DNA from 2 places in the Endozoicomonas sp. Z74 genome. Region 2 is predicted to be linked to the other one. Evidence: predicted binding sites of a transcription regulator. Region 2 holds the regulator's gene; the other holds the start of a gene.
What was found. The regulator PhoB, encoded in region 2, activates phosphate uptake and scavenging genes when phosphate is short. The targets are predictions, from matches to a motif close to TGTCATANNNNTGTCANA.
Positions count from the first base shown of each region.

Region 1: the regulator PhoB is predicted to act here: its motif matches at 2,142-2,159, upstream of ACNRUY_RS14605 (PstS family phosphate ABC transporter substrate-binding protein).

Region 1 covers NZ_JBLYZI010000048.1:24,298-32,177, reverse strand. The annotation lists gene ACNRUY_RS14615 (DUF29 domain-containing protein) at 1-141, shown strand, start outside; gene ACNRUY_RS14610 (hypothetical protein) at 185-820, opposite strand; gene ACNRUY_RS14605 (PstS family phosphate ABC transporter substrate-binding protein) at 1,004-2,005, opposite strand; gene ACNRUY_RS14600 (TRAP transporter small permease subunit) at 2,368-2,934, shown strand; gene ACNRUY_RS14595 (TRAP transporter large permease) at 2,931-4,307, shown strand; gene ACNRUY_RS14590 (acyl-CoA thioesterase) at 4,370-4,777, shown strand; gene ACNRUY_RS14585 (hypothetical protein) at 4,843-6,036, opposite strand; gene ACNRUY_RS14580 (response regulator) at 6,058-6,474, opposite strand; gene ACNRUY_RS14575 (fumarylacetoacetate hydrolase family protein) at 6,644-7,306, opposite strand; gene ACNRUY_RS14570 (DUF4404 family protein) at 7,464-7,724, shown strand.
Region 2 covers NZ_JBLYZI010000007.1:38,443-46,322, reverse strand. The annotation lists gene ACNRUY_RS03250 (hypothetical protein) at 1-655, shown strand, start outside; gene ACNRUY_RS03245 (helicase) at 667-1,026, opposite strand; gene ACNRUY_RS03240 (HU family DNA-binding protein) at 1,308-1,580, opposite strand; gene ACNRUY_RS03235 (rubredoxin) at 1,721-1,888, opposite strand; gene ACNRUY_RS03230 (chorismate--pyruvate lyase family protein) at 2,105-2,656, shown strand; gene ubiA (4-hydroxybenzoate octaprenyltransferase) at 2,742-3,647, shown strand; gene ACNRUY_RS03220 (hypothetical protein) at 3,685-5,361, opposite strand; gene phoB (phosphate regulon transcriptional regulator PhoB) at 5,712-6,401, shown strand; gene phoR (phosphate regulon sensor histidine kinase PhoR) at 6,481-7,806, shown strand.

The DNA of each region.
Region 1 (7,880 bases), on a different contig from region 2:
AGGTCAAAAAACAAAGCCATTGAGCAAATGAACAAATACATCCAGCCCCCGGAAAAAAAGCTGACTCAGGCCTCTTTCCCCCATACCTGCCCATGGACTCTGAAGGAGTTGATGTCTGTTACTCTGTTGCCGGAAGGTTGATGCGGAAGCTACCGGCAATAATCGGGTTCGGGACTCGATAAAACTAACTGAACTGATACTCCCCAGTCTTACTCTGTCTCACTTGATAGAAATTCACCCCGGGGTACAGCTTGTTTTTGATGTACCAGACATAGGCAATCATGGCGACAGAAATGGTCAGGCTGGCAGCGGTCATCAACGGTGCTTCCGAAAAGCCCTGCAAGGCTTTGGGCAACTGGGTGATACTCAGAATAAGGTAAACGTTATAGGTCGCCAGGCTGTATTTATAGAATCCCCAGACAAATAACAGCGCCACGGCTGAGACCGAGCCCGCCAGCCAGAAAGGCGCATTCCCCCCCAGGGCCGACCCAATGATGAAAGCATTCAAAACGGCAAAACCGGAAAACACCAGCATCAGGGTGATCAGAATATTGTTCAGTCGATCATACTGGAGACACAACCCCTGATCCTTGAGGGTTGCCACCATATGGGCCACCTTTTTTTCCTTGATGTCTCCCCCTTTGAAACGCTGGAAAATCTCGTCTTTACTGACACCACTGTCAAGCAACCGCTGCATTTCTTTTCTGGTCTGTTTTTTGTTCATTGTCTGGTGAGCCCACTGGCAGTATTCAATCCGTCGAGACAGCACCACGTCGGTTTCAACTCGCAGTATGTCCCCGAAAATTAACAGCAGGCCCATTGTGCCACTTCCCGCAGGAAAAAGAAGGCAGTCGTATAAGTGGTGTCAGCTGCGAGCCGCTATTGCTATGCAAAGGTGTATAAAAAGGGTTCAACGGAAGCGATATAGAAAATAAAACCCGGGGATGATTTATAACGAAAAAGGGGCTCATTTGAGCCCCTTTTTCAATGTTCCAAAAACCCTTTATTTACGGGCAAGTGTCGTATTATCCAGGCCAAGCTGAGCCAGATACTTTTCAACCACTTTGCCTGGCAGAGGGATGTAGCCATCCTTCACCACCACTTCCTGCCCCTGCCTGGACATCACCAGCTTAACAAATTCACGCTCCAGCGGAGAGAGAGGTTTGTTGGGCTGCTTGTTGATGTACACATAAAGGAAGCGGGACAGGGGGTAGCTGCCGTTTACTGCATTGAGCGGAGAGGCATCCACAAATTGCTGACCCGATTTTTTAGCCAGGGGCACAGTGCGGACACTGGAAGTTTTATAGCCTATTCCAGAGTAACCAATGCCATTCAGTGACGCAGAGACAGACTGGACAACGGATGCAGAGCCCGGCTGCTCGTTAACACTGTTCTTGAAGTCCCCTTTGCACAGTGCTTTTTTCTTGAAGTAACCATAGGTACCGGAGACAGAGTTACGCCCATAAAGCTGCAGAGAGCGATTCTTCCAGGCACCCTCCAGCCCGGCATCCCCCCAGGTACGGATATCAGTGGCACCACCGCACTTGCGGTTAGAAGAGAAAATGGCATCCACCTCCGCCATGGTCAGCCCCTTGATGGGGTTGTCCTTGTTCACAAACACCGCCAGGGCATCAATGGCTACTGGAATAGCCGTGGGCTTATAACCGTGCTTCTTCTCAAAAGCAGCCAGTTCCTTATCTTTCATCTTCCGGCTCATGGGCCCGAAGTTAGCCGTCCCTTCGCTCAGTGCTGGCGGAGCCGTAGAAGATCCAGCGGCCTGGATCTGTACATTGACATTGGGATATACCCGCTTGAAATCTTCCGCCCACAGGGTCATCAGATTGGCCAGGGTATCAGACCCCACGCTGGACAGGTTCCCGGATACACCCCTGGACTTTTCATAGACTGGCAGTGATGGATCCAGCGAGCTGGCGGCTGCAGCGCCACTTCCCACCACCAGAGCGGTAGCCGCCGAAAGGGCTGTCATCAGTTTCGTTATTTTCATCCTGGAGCTCTCCCGTAAGTTGATGATCAAGAGGCTATATCACTGACTACTATCGTTGCTGCCTGGGTCGCTGGTTAAGTTTCTGCAGCGAGACAGCCTCCTGGTGTAACCTCTGGAGCCCACTATAGGGTGCAAATATGACAGTTCTGTGAAAAGCCCGCCAATAATTCAGAACATTAGTGCCAGTCAATTGATCCTTTACCTGGGGCAGGCCTATAATGGCGCCGTAAAGCCATCGCTCTCGAAATAATGAGAATAACAAACAGCCCGTTAGCGGGAATGCCCGGACACTCCAGGAACACGACACAAGTCATCTGCATCCAGGACATTCACCAGACTTCGGCTGTCGGGGGAATAAAAGTATGCATCCCGTCCGGAAGCTATTCACACAAGCCATCCATCAATCCGTCAAGGCACTGGATCTGATCACCGAACACACCGGAAGACTGGTCAGCTGGGCCAGCCTGCTGCTGGTATTGGTGGTTTGCTGTGTCGTGGTGCTTAGATACCTTCTGAACATGGGCTCCATCGCCATGCAGGAGTCCGCCATGTACCTGCACGCCCTTCTTTTTCTGGGCGCCAGCGCCTATACCCTCAAACACAATGGTCATGTCCGGGTGGATGTATTCTATCGCCGGATGAGCCCCCGCCAGCAGGCACTGGTCAACAGCCTGGGTACCGTCTTTCTGTTGATTCCGGTTTGCCTGTTTATCGGATTCATGAGCTGGGACTACATTGCCCGCTCCTGGAGCATTATGGAGACGTCCCAGGACCCGGGCGGCCTGCCGTTTATTTACCTGTTGAAAAGCCTGCTGCTGGTCATGGTTTTTACCCTTCTGCTGCAAGGCGTTGCCGAGTTGCTGCGCTCCCTGATGATCCTTACCGGACAGGGCGCCATGGAAACCAGTGAAGAAGGAGCACAGGTATGATGGACTTTATCCCCCTGTTGATGTTTGCCTGTGTCTGCCTGGTGTTGCTCGCGGGCTACCCGGTGGCTTTTTCACTGGCGGGCACAGCCCTGCTCTTCGCCGGCGTCGGTTCCGTCACCGGAGCCTTTGACCTGTCTCTGATGAATGCTTTGCCCAGCCGACTGTTTGGCGTGATCACCAACCAGACACTGATCGCCGTTCCCCTGTTTGTGTTTATGGGGGTGATGCTGGAAAAATCGAAAGTGGCGGAAAGCCTGCTGGAAAGCATGGCCCGGCTGTTTGGCAAAACCCGGGGTGGGCTGGGATTGTCGGTAACCGTGGTCGGAATGCTGCTGGCGGCCAGTACCGGCATTGTTGGCGCCACCGTGGTCACCATGGGGCTGCTGTCACTGCCCACCATGTTACGTCGGGGTTACTCGCCGGCACTGGCCACCGGTACGATCTGCGCAACGGGCAGCCTCGGCCAGATCATCCCGCCCTCCATCGCCCTGGTTCTGCTCGGGGACGTACTCTCCAGTGCCTACCAGCAATCACAGATCAAAATGGGCGTGTTTTCCCCGGACACCGTATCCGTGGGTGATCTTTTTGTCGGGGCGGTGATCCCTGGCCTGCTGCTGGTCGCTGCTTACGCCCTTTATCTGGTCATCGTTGCCAGAGTCCGGCCTGACGCTGCTCCGGCCCTGAATGACGACGATATTGAAGCCCTGGGTAACAAAGAGCCGCTCTGGATCAGCCTGCTCCCTCCCCTTCTGTTGATCGTGGCCGTCCTGGGCTCCATTCTGGCTGGAGCCGCAACACCGACAGAAGCTGCCAGTGTCGGTGCAACTGGCGCTATTCTGCTGGCGGCAGCCAAAAAACAATTGTCGTTTAACACCCTGAGAGAAGTGGTTCGCTCCACCACTCAGGTCACCTGCATGGTTTTCCTGATCCTGATCGGAGCTTCGGTATTCTCCCTGGTGTTTCGCGGGTTCAATGGCGATGAGCTGATTCACGGACTGTTCGAAACCATGCCCGGGGGCACATTTACAGCGGTCCTGGTGGTCATGGTGGTGATGTTCCTCCTGGGCTTTATTCTGGATTTTATTGAGATCACCTTTGTGGTGGTTCCCATGGTAGCCCCGGTGCTGCTGGCCATGGGGCTCGACCCGGTATGGCTGGGAATCATGATCGCGGTCAACCTGCAGACCTCTTTCCTGACTCCTCCCTTCGGGTTTGCCCTGTTTTACCTGAGAGGCGTTGCGCCCCCGGAGGTGGCTACTGCTGATATTTACAGAGGCGTAGTTCCCTTTATCGTTATTCAGCTTCTGGTGCTCGGTGCCCTGGCCATCTGGCCACAACTGGCCACATGGCTGCCACAGACGCTTTATGGATAAGCTCTCCATAGAGAAAAATGCCCATAAAGAAAGAAAAACAATAAGAAAATGGAAGTAATCCCATGAATACCACCAAAGAACATCTGGACAACACGCCCTCCCCGGAAGGGGAGCTGACCCTTAAAGTGCTGGCGGACCACCGGTCCGTCAACAGTGCCGGGGATGTATTCGCCGGCTGGGTCGCCATGAACCTGGACCAGGCCGGGGAAATCCGGGCCAGAAAAGAAGCCAACGGCACCCGCCTTGTTACCGTCAGCATTGGTTCCATGAGTTTTCTAAGGCCCGTTCAGATGGGAGACCTGATCGGCCTGTTCACCCGGGTGACTGAGATCGGTACTACCTCCATTAAAGTGGCCGTTGAAGCCTGGATTGAAAATCATCAAGGTTGGGAAAAACTGACGGAAACCAGCATGGTGTTTGTGGCTATTGACCGGGGTGGGCGCACGGTGAGAGTCAGGAAAACCGGGTAAATTCAGTTTTGCTGGTATATAGGATCTTCTTTCAGTGGCAGAGTACAAAAAAAGTCTTATTGACTTTATTTTTTGCGGTTTGCGGCTGAAAGTACTTTTTCTCTGTAATCACTAAAAGACAGTTTTGTTCGAGGGTATTTCTGTATGGTTTTAAAAACAGAAGAGTCCTTTGCGACAACTTGTATTTCGCAATGACCATGCTCAATCGCATTCTTTGACTTTAAAACATTAACCATTGCTCTCAAATTTTGCTCCATAGGGCAAAAATGACCACTGGTGTTATCCAAATAAATAATTTTTCCATTTTGATCCGTATGAATGTTGCCAGCAGCCACTGGCCAGTCATTAACAGCCAGGCAGGAATGAACCACTGTTTTATTACGATAAGGCCCAACTGAAGAGTGGGGCGCTCCATAAATATTACCTTTCTTATCCATGACAATTTTAAACTCAACATCTTCCAGAACCTCTACCCCAGGCTCTTTCTTAACTCCAAGAAGCCTCGATGTATCTAGTATTTCTCCCTGCCAGATGACGTGACCATCAGGATCAATATTAAGTTTGAAATGATCAATCTCCGCTTCACCAATAATTAAAAGCTCTCCTTTTTTTGCCATCAAGCAATCCTTAGAGGTGATGTTATCATCCAGTACCTGGAGAGGCTTTAAACCTCCCGGTTTATCAGCAATTTTATCCTTAGCTTCGCCCAGTGAAAGTGTTTCCAGGTCAAGTAACTGTTCTTGCTTCCAGCCAAATGCAGAGTCCTGATTTTTCAGTGCTATCTGTTTAATATCCTCTGCGGCTTGCTTTGCCTCTTTGTGATAACGTTTCTGATCTTTCTTGTTGATCCAATCTCCTACTACAGGCACTTTCCTTACAGCACTTCCTAAAGCACTTGATTCAGCTTTATCTCCTACCTTTAAGCGGCCATCTTTCACTCTAAGAAGACCATCGACAGGGGATTCCTTTATATTTTCCTCAGAGAATTGTCGTTTGGGTAACCTCTTCAAGTTTTTGGTTGGTCTGGAATCATGATGAGACACATTAGCATCAAGAATCTTTTTCTGAAAATCTTTGACTTTCTCCCCAACCTTTTTTAAATATTGGGAAGATTCTTTTACCACGTGCGCAACGGATCTGCCCTTAAGAAAGCCGGTTTTCTTTTTGGTTTTAGGAGCAGCTGTATTTTCATTGCCAGAATCTATACCAGTAACCTGATGGTTAGGAATACGGTTTGAGTAGTCATTGTCTGTGCCCATTATAATTCCTTTTAAGGTTCATCAACTGTGACTGCTCATTAATTTCACTCGCCACTTTTCCAGCAACTCCCGCATACGCTCCATGGTCACCGGCTTATCAACGCATTCATTCATACCGGCTGCCAGGCAGGCCTGATGGTCTGACTCCATGGCGTTGGCACTGAAAGCAATAATGGGGATATCAGCACAGTGACTGTGAGAGGCACGGATACGGCGGGTGGCTTCCAGTCCATCCAGTTCAGGCATCATGCAGTCCATCAGCACCAGGTCATAGCGATCCCGGCTCAACCTCTCAATGCACTCAAGGCCATTAGCGGCGATGGCACAGCTGCACCCCAGTTTTTCCAGGAGCTTGGCAACTACCATCTGATTGACCGGGTTATCCTCCGCAACCAGTATATGAAGCCCGATGGCTTCCCTTCCCTGATGATCTGTCACTGACCCCGTGCCCTTGCTTTTCCCTCTATCCCTATTGATATCTGGCACAGGGTGCAGGACTTTAGAAATGGCACAACAGCTGGGCTCTTGCTTTGGCCACCAGAAAATGAAAATCGTCAGAGTATTTTTTCTATGACAGTGCGCTTATGGCAGCTTAATTTACACCCTCTTATACACAACGGGTCTTGACCGAAAAACTGTCTTTCAGGCTGACGTTTAACTCATCCCCGGGCTCCAGGGGGCCGACACCCTCAGGGGTTCCGGTCAGCACCACATCCCCAGGCAGCAGGGTAAAGTGCCGACTGATATAGCTCAGCAGCCCAGGAATAGAGGTCAACATATGAGCCGTTGTTCCCGACTGCCTGGGCTGCTTGTTCACATCCAGTGAAAACTCCAGCTCCCCCAGACTGTCAAAGTGCTCTTTGGCCACAAACCCCGTGAGCGGGCTGCTGTTATCGAAGGATTTGGCCACCTCCCAGGGAAGGCCTTTTGCTTTCTGCTGGCCCTGGAGGTCCCGCAAAGTCAGATCCAGCCCAAGCCCCACCGCCATAATGGCATCCATGGCCTCCTGCTCACTGGCGTTCACCAGGGCCGACTTTATCAGCAGGGCCACTTCCGTCTCATGGTGCACAGCACCACGATTCCGGGGTAATGAAACAGGGTGTTCAAGGCTGGTCAGTGCCGTACTGGGCTTGATAAACAGAACCGGATCATCGGGCAGGGGGTTATTGAGCTCCCGGATATGAGCCGCGTAATTTCGCCCCACGCAGACCACTTTACCGGCAGGCAGGTCAATCCGGTCGCCACTGATCCAATGGTGCCTGTACTTCATACAGCATCCCTTGTTGAGCCCGGTTATGGCGGTTAAAAAGCAGACAATACAACCGTCACCCGGGAAGATTATTATTAGTCATTCAATAAAAATGCTGCCATTTTACCCAGAGTGAGGACTATCATAGGGAAAGGCCGCACCGTGGAAGGAGCATATCATGTCAGAAGAACTGCACCTCAACATCCAGAGCCTTCACGACATACTGGAAGGGTCTCCGGTAGATGAGTGCACTGCCAGCACTCTCAAGCAGATTACCGGAGAGATCCAGATTGCTGTCGCCCAGGCAGAAGGGGATATCCCACTCCAAAGTTATAACGAACAACTGGAACAGGAGGCTATCCGCTTCAGCGAAGACCACCCGGCACTGACCCAGGCCATAAGGCAGGTTATGACAGTGCTTTCAAGCATCGGTATCTGAACAGTTAACCGGTCGTTCATTGCCAGAGAGTTTCTGGACTGAGGTCCCAACAGTAAATGGTTACAGCCAATCATCTTACCGTGGACCAGCCCATGGCTCTAGCCTATTTATCGATGAGGTGGATTATTTCACCTCTTTCCCCCTGGAAAGCGGCCT
Region 2 (7,880 bases):
GGTAGGGATTGCCATTGCCGTGTTTTTTCTGGGAAAAGCTCTGGATACCGGTTCCGGTCACTTCTCCCTGCTGATTTTACTGGCCTCTCTGGTGTACCTGTTGCTGGGTGGGTGGCTGGTGTCCCGGCTGATGTGGTTTTTTGGTCTGGTTGCTCTCGGGGCCTGGTTTGGAACGGAAACCGGCTACCAATCCGGATGGGAGTCCATGTACTGGGGTATGAATTATCTGCTGCGTTATGGGGCTTTTGGTGCTCTGTTGCTGGTGTCAGCGATGATGATTCGTGGTCGTCTTTATACCTTGCGCCGGGTTACCGAGGCCTTAGGACTGTTGTGTCTGTTTGTTTCTCTCTGGGCGCTTACCCTGTTTGGCAATCAGCCTGATCTGGAGTTTCTGACCCATTGGCAGGCATTGCCATGGAGTATTCTGCTGCTTGCGGTGAGTATTCTGGCCATGACAGTGGGTCAGAAGGCCGATAATGAATGGATGAGAGTCTTCGGGCTGTCGTTTCTGTTAATCAACCTGTACACCCGGTTCTTTGAATATTTCTGGGGCGAGATGCACGAGGCGCTGTTTTTTGTTCTGCTGGCGCTGGCGCTCTGGCTGCCAGGGCGTTATGCCGAGCGATTATGGTTGCTCGGCAAACCGCCTGGTTAAAAAAGACGCTTCTATCCTTTCATGGCTGTTGTCATGGTCTGGAACCACATCATCTTGCTGAGGTCGCCGGAGGCAACAATATCTTTCTCCTGAACACCCCGCATAAACGCTTCCTGGGCATTTCTGGCAGTAAGTATTTCAAACCCTTTGGCGGCACTGGAAAAGGACAGCTCAAACGTGGGCTGTTTGGCAGGTCCGGACACCGGCTTCACGCTGTTGTCTTTCACGATATAGTGGCGGGCGACACCGTCCTGACTGCTCAGCTGGAAGGTGAGGTCCTGGTTTTCCAGGGTTTTTCTGAACGACGGTTTCTTGCGACTGGCCCGCTTCATCATAAAGCCTAGGGTCCATAACAGCAGTCTGAACTTCACAACATAATCCTTCTGATGTCTTTTGAGTAATTCTTCTTGTGAACAGGGTGAGGTCTATTCTGGTATTCAGGTCCACTTTGCAGTGTTGCCTGAGCAGTGGTTCTATTACGTGTCTGAAAGCCCTGGAAAAGCGAGATAATTGATATTCCAGTGAATGGGTACACCCGGGGGAGGTGATGCCTGGTTTGTGTGAAAGCGATTTTTCCATCATCCCCCCAATTGATAACGATGAAAAAATGCTTTCACAGCCAATGTTTAACGGGTTTGCCTGTCTGGGTTGGTCAGTTTACGGCTTCCTTAAGTGCCTTGCCGGGCTTAAAGGCGACGGTTTTGCTGGCTTTGATCTGAATGGTTTCTCCAGTCTGGGGGTTTTTCCCCTGACGGGCCGCACGACTTCGTTGCACAAATGTTCCAAAGCCCACCAGGTTCACGGTGTCTTCAGACTTAAGGGCACCGGTGATGGCATCAAGAAGGGCATTCAGAGCCAGTGAAGCCTTGTCTTTACTGATATCTGCTTCGTCGGCAATGGCATTGATCAGTTCAGGTTTGCGCATAGTGGTTACACTCCGTTTTGTTGTTCTTTTCTCTTCCATTGGGGCTCAAACAAAAACAGACTAAAACACTGCCGGGTTTTGAGCAATAGCCAGAAGGGTCTTGTGGCTTGTATTTCAGGAAAATCGATGGTTTTCCTTATTCAGCGGATTTCCACCATCTCAAAATCGTCTTTGCCGACCCCGCAATCCGGGCACTGCCAGTCTTCGGGAACATCCTCCCAGGCGGTTCCCGGAGGGATGCCGTCATCGGGCCAGCCTTCGGCTTCGTCGTAGGTGAATCCGCAGACAATGCATTGCCACTTTTTCATAGTGCGATCCTCACGGTTGCAGGCTGTGGTGGCCACTGGCACAATTTATGGGCTTTGCTGTGACAGACCACTGGGTAAATCCTATATGAATAACAACATAAAGCAGAGCAAAACAACCCTGTCTGAAGTGGCTCTTTCTACAATACCGTTTGCCACTGCCATGTAATCTCAGAGCCCGGCAGCTTGCTGTTGTCTGCCGGGCAGGAAGTACTGTTAATGCCGTTTGTTGATTTTTCCGATATGACCTGGCAGCCCGAGCCCTGTCAGAAGGGGAGTGCTGACAGAATACCCTCCGGGCTCCGGGAGATGCTGCTGGATCACACCTCTCTTACCCAGCGGCTCAAGCAGGTGCATAAGGGCGCCTTTTTTGTCCGGGTGATCCGCCACGAATGGTTGGAACCAACAGCCTCTGAGAGGGCCTTTCTGAACTGTGGAGAAGGTTCTGCCAGTGTCCGCGAAGTGTTGCTATTTGGTTCTGGCAGGCCAGTGGTGTTTGCCCGAAGTGTGCTCCCTGCATCCAGCCTGGAAGGGGACAACCGGGGGTTGCTGACACTGGGTGACCGGCCTCTGGGGGAGTATATTTTCAGTCAGCCAGGCCTGCGTCGTGGGCCCATTGAAATTGCGGAAATTCCCGCCCGGCAGTTCAACCTCCATCTGGACTTTGACTATGGGGATGAAAGCGCCTGGGGAAGGCGTTCCCTGTTTTACCTGAATGATTTGCCCATTTCAGTGTGCGAAGTCTTTCTTCCACAGAGCGGTCGTGGTTAGAATGGGGCCAATGCCTTGGCCGCCTGTTTTCAGTTCCACAGGCTGGCAGTAGCGGTATTTTCATCGAAAATAGAAAAGAGAGCGCATGAAACTGTTACCCGCCATGACAGGCTCTGAAAAATTAATCACCCTATTGGATCAGCATCTGCCCCGTTGGAAGGATTTTATTCAGCTGGCGCGCCTAGACCGCCCTATTGGGATTTATTTGTTGCTCTGGCCTACCCTGTGGGCGCTTTGGTTCGCGGCAGATGGCATACCAGGCATCCACAATCTGCTGGTTTTTATTTCAGGGGTCGTTCTGACTCGCAGTGCTGGCTGTGTGATCAACGATTATGCGGACCGTCACTTTGACGGCCACGTCACGCGTACTCGAAACCGGCCATTGATTACCGGAAGAGTGAGCCCGAATGAGGCCCTGCTTTATGCTGCGGTTATGTTCCTGCTGGCCTTTCTCCTGGTATTGACCACTAACAGCCTGACTATCGGGCTCTCGTTTGGGGGCGTACTGCTGGCCTGCGCCTATCCCTTTGCCAAACGGTATACTTATCTGCCACAGGTGGTGCTGGGAGCGGCCTTTGGATGGGCGATCCCCATGGCCTATGCCGCAGAAACCACCGCCCTGACCACTCAGACCTGGTTGCTGTTTACGGCCAATTTGCTCTGGATCGTAGCCTATGACACGCAATACGCCATGGTGGACCGGGAGGATGACCTGAAAATTGGCATCAAATCCACCGCTATTTTATTTGGTGAAATGGATAATCTGATTATCGCCACCTTTCAGGCTATGATGCTGGTTGCCATGGTGATGCTGGGTATGCAGCTGGAGCTGGCATGGCCCTACTACGTCTCTTTGCTATTGGCTGTCGGGGGCTTTGTTTTCCAGCATAAGCTAACCAGGGATCGAGATCGCGATCACTGTTTCAAGGCCTTTCTTTCCAACCATTGGGTCGGTCTGACGATTTTTCTTGGGGTGGTGTTTTCGGTATAGGCATGGGCTCCCGTGGATTTGTATTCTATACCAGACTTTATTGACAGACTGGGCTTGCGGAAAAAGGGGGGAAATAAGAGCTAGAGTCGTCATCCGGATCTTCTCTAGTATTTTGGCTCTTGGAGAGGTTAAAAGGTTGGCACCTTTCATTTTGCACTTTGGGCCAAGCTCCCCAGGGCCAGGGAATACCGTAGCGGTACTTCGTCATAAAAGCATATTTTAAGGCCTCTTTATTTGAGAGGGGTCTCTGCCTGCTTGTCAGTTCATCCATTGAAAAGTCCGTTGTTGTTGAGTTTGAATGAGCCTCTTCTTCAGGTAGAGGGAAGGAACTACCAGCTTCTTCTGAAAAAGAGCTGGTTGGTGCTGGATTTTGTTCAGAATAGAACATTGACCCCGGATTGGATATTTCTCTGCCTTGTTCTATTTCTGCAAGGGTCACGGTTGCAGTAGGCGTGGATTTTTTTTTGGGTCTACCCCGTCGAGACTGTTTTGCTGTGTGGGTAGAAAAGCCTGGAGCAGTGTACTCATGCCACGTCAGTTGCCCAGTTTCCTGATAGGGGGAGGGGCGCTCTCTGTGTCTTCGGGGAGAGCGACGTTTCTGTTTTGAGCTGAATGCAGTGTCTTGTTGTTGGTTTAGATGGTTAAGGTCTGCCTCAGTCAAAGATGGATAATAATTAGATAGCTCAGAAGGTCTTGGTATCCAGAACGGGTTTATAGCACTGGCTCCGACAAGTCCTGGTTGCTCTGAGGCAACTAAATTTTGATACTGTATCCATGCATAGACACTGTCTCTATCCAGGTTGTATGTACAGATGGCATCTTCGATTTGCGGCGGGGTAGCCAGGCCATTGGATTGATATAACGCCTCCAGTATGAGCTCAGGTTGGAGCTGATTATCCACAAACGAGGTTTCACTATTCGTACTCCTGTCAGCACCATGTAATGGATACACAGTAATAATACGTTGCTCTACAGCAGGGAGTGGGTCTATCACTCCCATGGCAGGGAGTATTAGCCAGTCTATGCCTGATCCTGTTATTGAATACTTGGAAGGTGGGTTATCTGGGGTTAAGTCGACCTTCCTTGAAACCCCGTCATGAAAATCATTGGTAACCGGATTGGCCCGGCTTTGTATAACAAAACCTTGAAGTGCTTCGGTAACATAGCTGGTTATATCATCACCACCAGTGTTTACGCGCGGTGGTAGAGTGGCAGCTTGTATTAAAGGAGAGGTGGTTTTTACCCGAAGACGGGGCTGCCCTTTACTGAACTTGCAAACCAGGCTGTCAGCAAAGAGTTTCTGGCAAAATGGAGAAGCTTGCTTGGCTTCCAGCTTATACTGAAATAGGAGAACTACTTCAGCGTTGTTGAAAGGGGGGAGTCGCTCGATAATGACTTCGTTCTGGTTTGGGGGCTCTATAGATAATGGCTCTGTTGAAAAAAAGGGTGAAGATAGAAATAGGGGCTGGACAGGACTCGAAAAAATCACCTGCGGGTTATAGGAAGGTGCTGATTCCTCTCTATTGGGGGCAGAGAAAGGGCTCATTTGAAATTCGCAGTTAACCCCTTCATTGAACTGCCAGCAATTGCCATAATTGCTGTCCAGAAGTTGTATCTCTGTTCCGGAAATCCTTATATCTAATGTATTTCTGTCTGTATGGGGAGTCCCAAATGATGCCCCAGGGGCAGAGACATGAGAGAGCAGTAATAACATAAACAGATATCTGAAACGGTCTGGGAAGTGCTGCGTCGCTATCATATGAGGATACTGAATTGTATTAGGCCAATAGTGCTGGTGTCAGGTGTACTTCATTCTTCGTCGGGCTCGAAATATAGATGTTATTTAGTGTGGGCCTCAGACGTTTTCGAAATAGAGTGGGTTATCCTGTGACGAAAAAACAGGCAGCGGTAAGAAGGCTTTCATATCAGGCCATTGCCTGTTATTTCTCAGATTGTCATTTATCTGTAACAATCGGCGGGTGTAATACCTGTCGTATGGATGAGTGAGTAGGAATAACGGGTCATACACCTTAACAGTGATCATATTATCTCGGGGTAACGGTCATGTCTGGCAAAACAATTCTAATTGTGGATGATGAAGCGCCGATTCGGGAAATGGTGGCGGTGGCCCTGGAGATGGCCGGTTACCAATGCCTTGAGGCGGCTGATGCCAGACAGGCGCACACCCTGGTGGTGGATCGCAAGCCGGACCTGATTCTGCTGGACTGGATGCTGCCGGATGTTTCCGGCATTGAGCTGGCCCGTCGGCTTAAGCGGGATGAACTGACGGCGGAGATCCCGATCATCATGCTGACCGCCAAAGGTGAAGAGGACCACAAGATTCAGGGACTGGAAACCGGGGCTGATGATTACATCACCAAACCGTTTTCTCCCAGAGAGCTGGCGGCCAGGTTGAAAGCGGTGCTGAGACGAGCCCGGGGCATGGATGATCAAACATCTATCGTCGTCAAGGGCCTGGAGCTGGATCCAGTGAGCCACCGGGTCAGTATCGATGGCAAAGCCGCTGAGATGGGGCCCACTGAGTATCGCCTGCTCCAGTTTTTTCTGACTCACCAGGAACGGGCCTATACCCGTGGTCAGTTGCTTGACCAGGTCTGGGGTGGCAATGTCTATGTGGAAGAACGTACCGTGGATGTCCATATACGTCGACTGCGCAAGGCTCTGGGCAGCGATTATGAAAATTATGTTCAAACCGTCAGGGGAACGGGGTATCGTTTTTCTACCCGTGCCTGAAGCATCACGATCCTCTTACCGATGATGCGCAGGTCATCAGCAAATCACCCGCTTGTAAAGGGAAGAGCCGGAATTGAATGTGGCAACCTCTATCAGATCGTATTTTACCGGTCGACTGTTGTTGGGGCTGGCTTTGGGTTTTTCCGCAGGTTGGCTTGCCGACCGGGTTTTCCTGGGGCTTTTTGTGGTGACGGTGCTGTATCTGGTCTGGAGCCACCGTCAGTTGTATCGGTTAATTGGCTGGCTTGACAAGGCCTCCCATAAAGACATTGAGCCCCCGGAAAGCAGCGGCGTCTGGGGTGAAATTTTCGATGGTATTTACCGGATCCAGCGCCGGCAGAAACGCTCCCGGCGACGGCTGGCCAGTGTCATTGAGCGCATTCAGGAGTCTACCGCGGCGCTGAATGATGGCATCGTGATGGCCGACCAGCAGGGTTGCCTGGAATGGTGGAATCGGGCTGCAGAAGAGCTGCTCGGCCTGCAGATGCCCGATGACCAGGGGCAGCTATTGACTAACCTGGTTCGGGATCCACGGTTTGCCGGTTACATGGAGCATAGCCAGAACCGGGAGCCGATTCAGATTGTGTCTCCGGCCCATGAAAACCGTCAGCTTCAGATTGCCATTACGGTGTATGGGCAGGGTAACCGGTTGCTGCTGGTGCGTGATGTCACTCGGCTGCAGCAGCTGGAAACCATGCGAACCGATTTTGTGGCCAATGTTTCCCATGAACTCAGAACGCCCCTGACGGTCATTGCCGGGTACCTGGAAACCCTGATTGATGGCGTTGAGCATCACCCTGATACACCTCCGGTGTGGAACAGGGCATTGAACCGCATGCAGGAACAGGCCTTGAGGATGCAGGGGTTGATTGCGGATTTACTTCTGCTGTCCCGACTGGAGGCAACAGAGCCGGAGGGGGATAAACAGAAGGTCAGCCTCAAGCCGCTGCTGGAAGGGATTGCTGAGGATGCCCGGGCGCTCAGTGGTGAAGAGCAGCACCAGGTCTCTCTGGAGTGCGATGATGACGCAGCCATGGTGGGAGACAACGTTGAACTGCGCAGTGCTTTTGCCAATCTGGTCTTCAATGCCATCCGTTATACGCCGACAGGAGGAAAAATCCAGATACGCTGGTGGCAGGATCAACAGGGTGGACATATGATGGTCCAGGACAATGGCGTTGGTATTGATCCGGTTCATATCCCCAGGCTGACCGAGCGGTTTTACCGGGTGGATAAAAGTCGAAGTCAGGCTACCGGGGGGACCGGGTTGGGACTGGCTATCGTCAAGCACGTGCTGTTAAGGCATGATGGTCGTATCAGCATTAGCAGTCATCCAGGCAAGGGCAGCCGTTTTGTCTGTCACTTCCCTTTATCCAGGCTTGCCTCGCGGACTGTGGAGGGTTGATGAGGTTCAGCTGTTTTTTGAAAGCACTAAAATAATTTTAATTAAGGCTTCCTCAAAGTCCCATTAAATGTCTT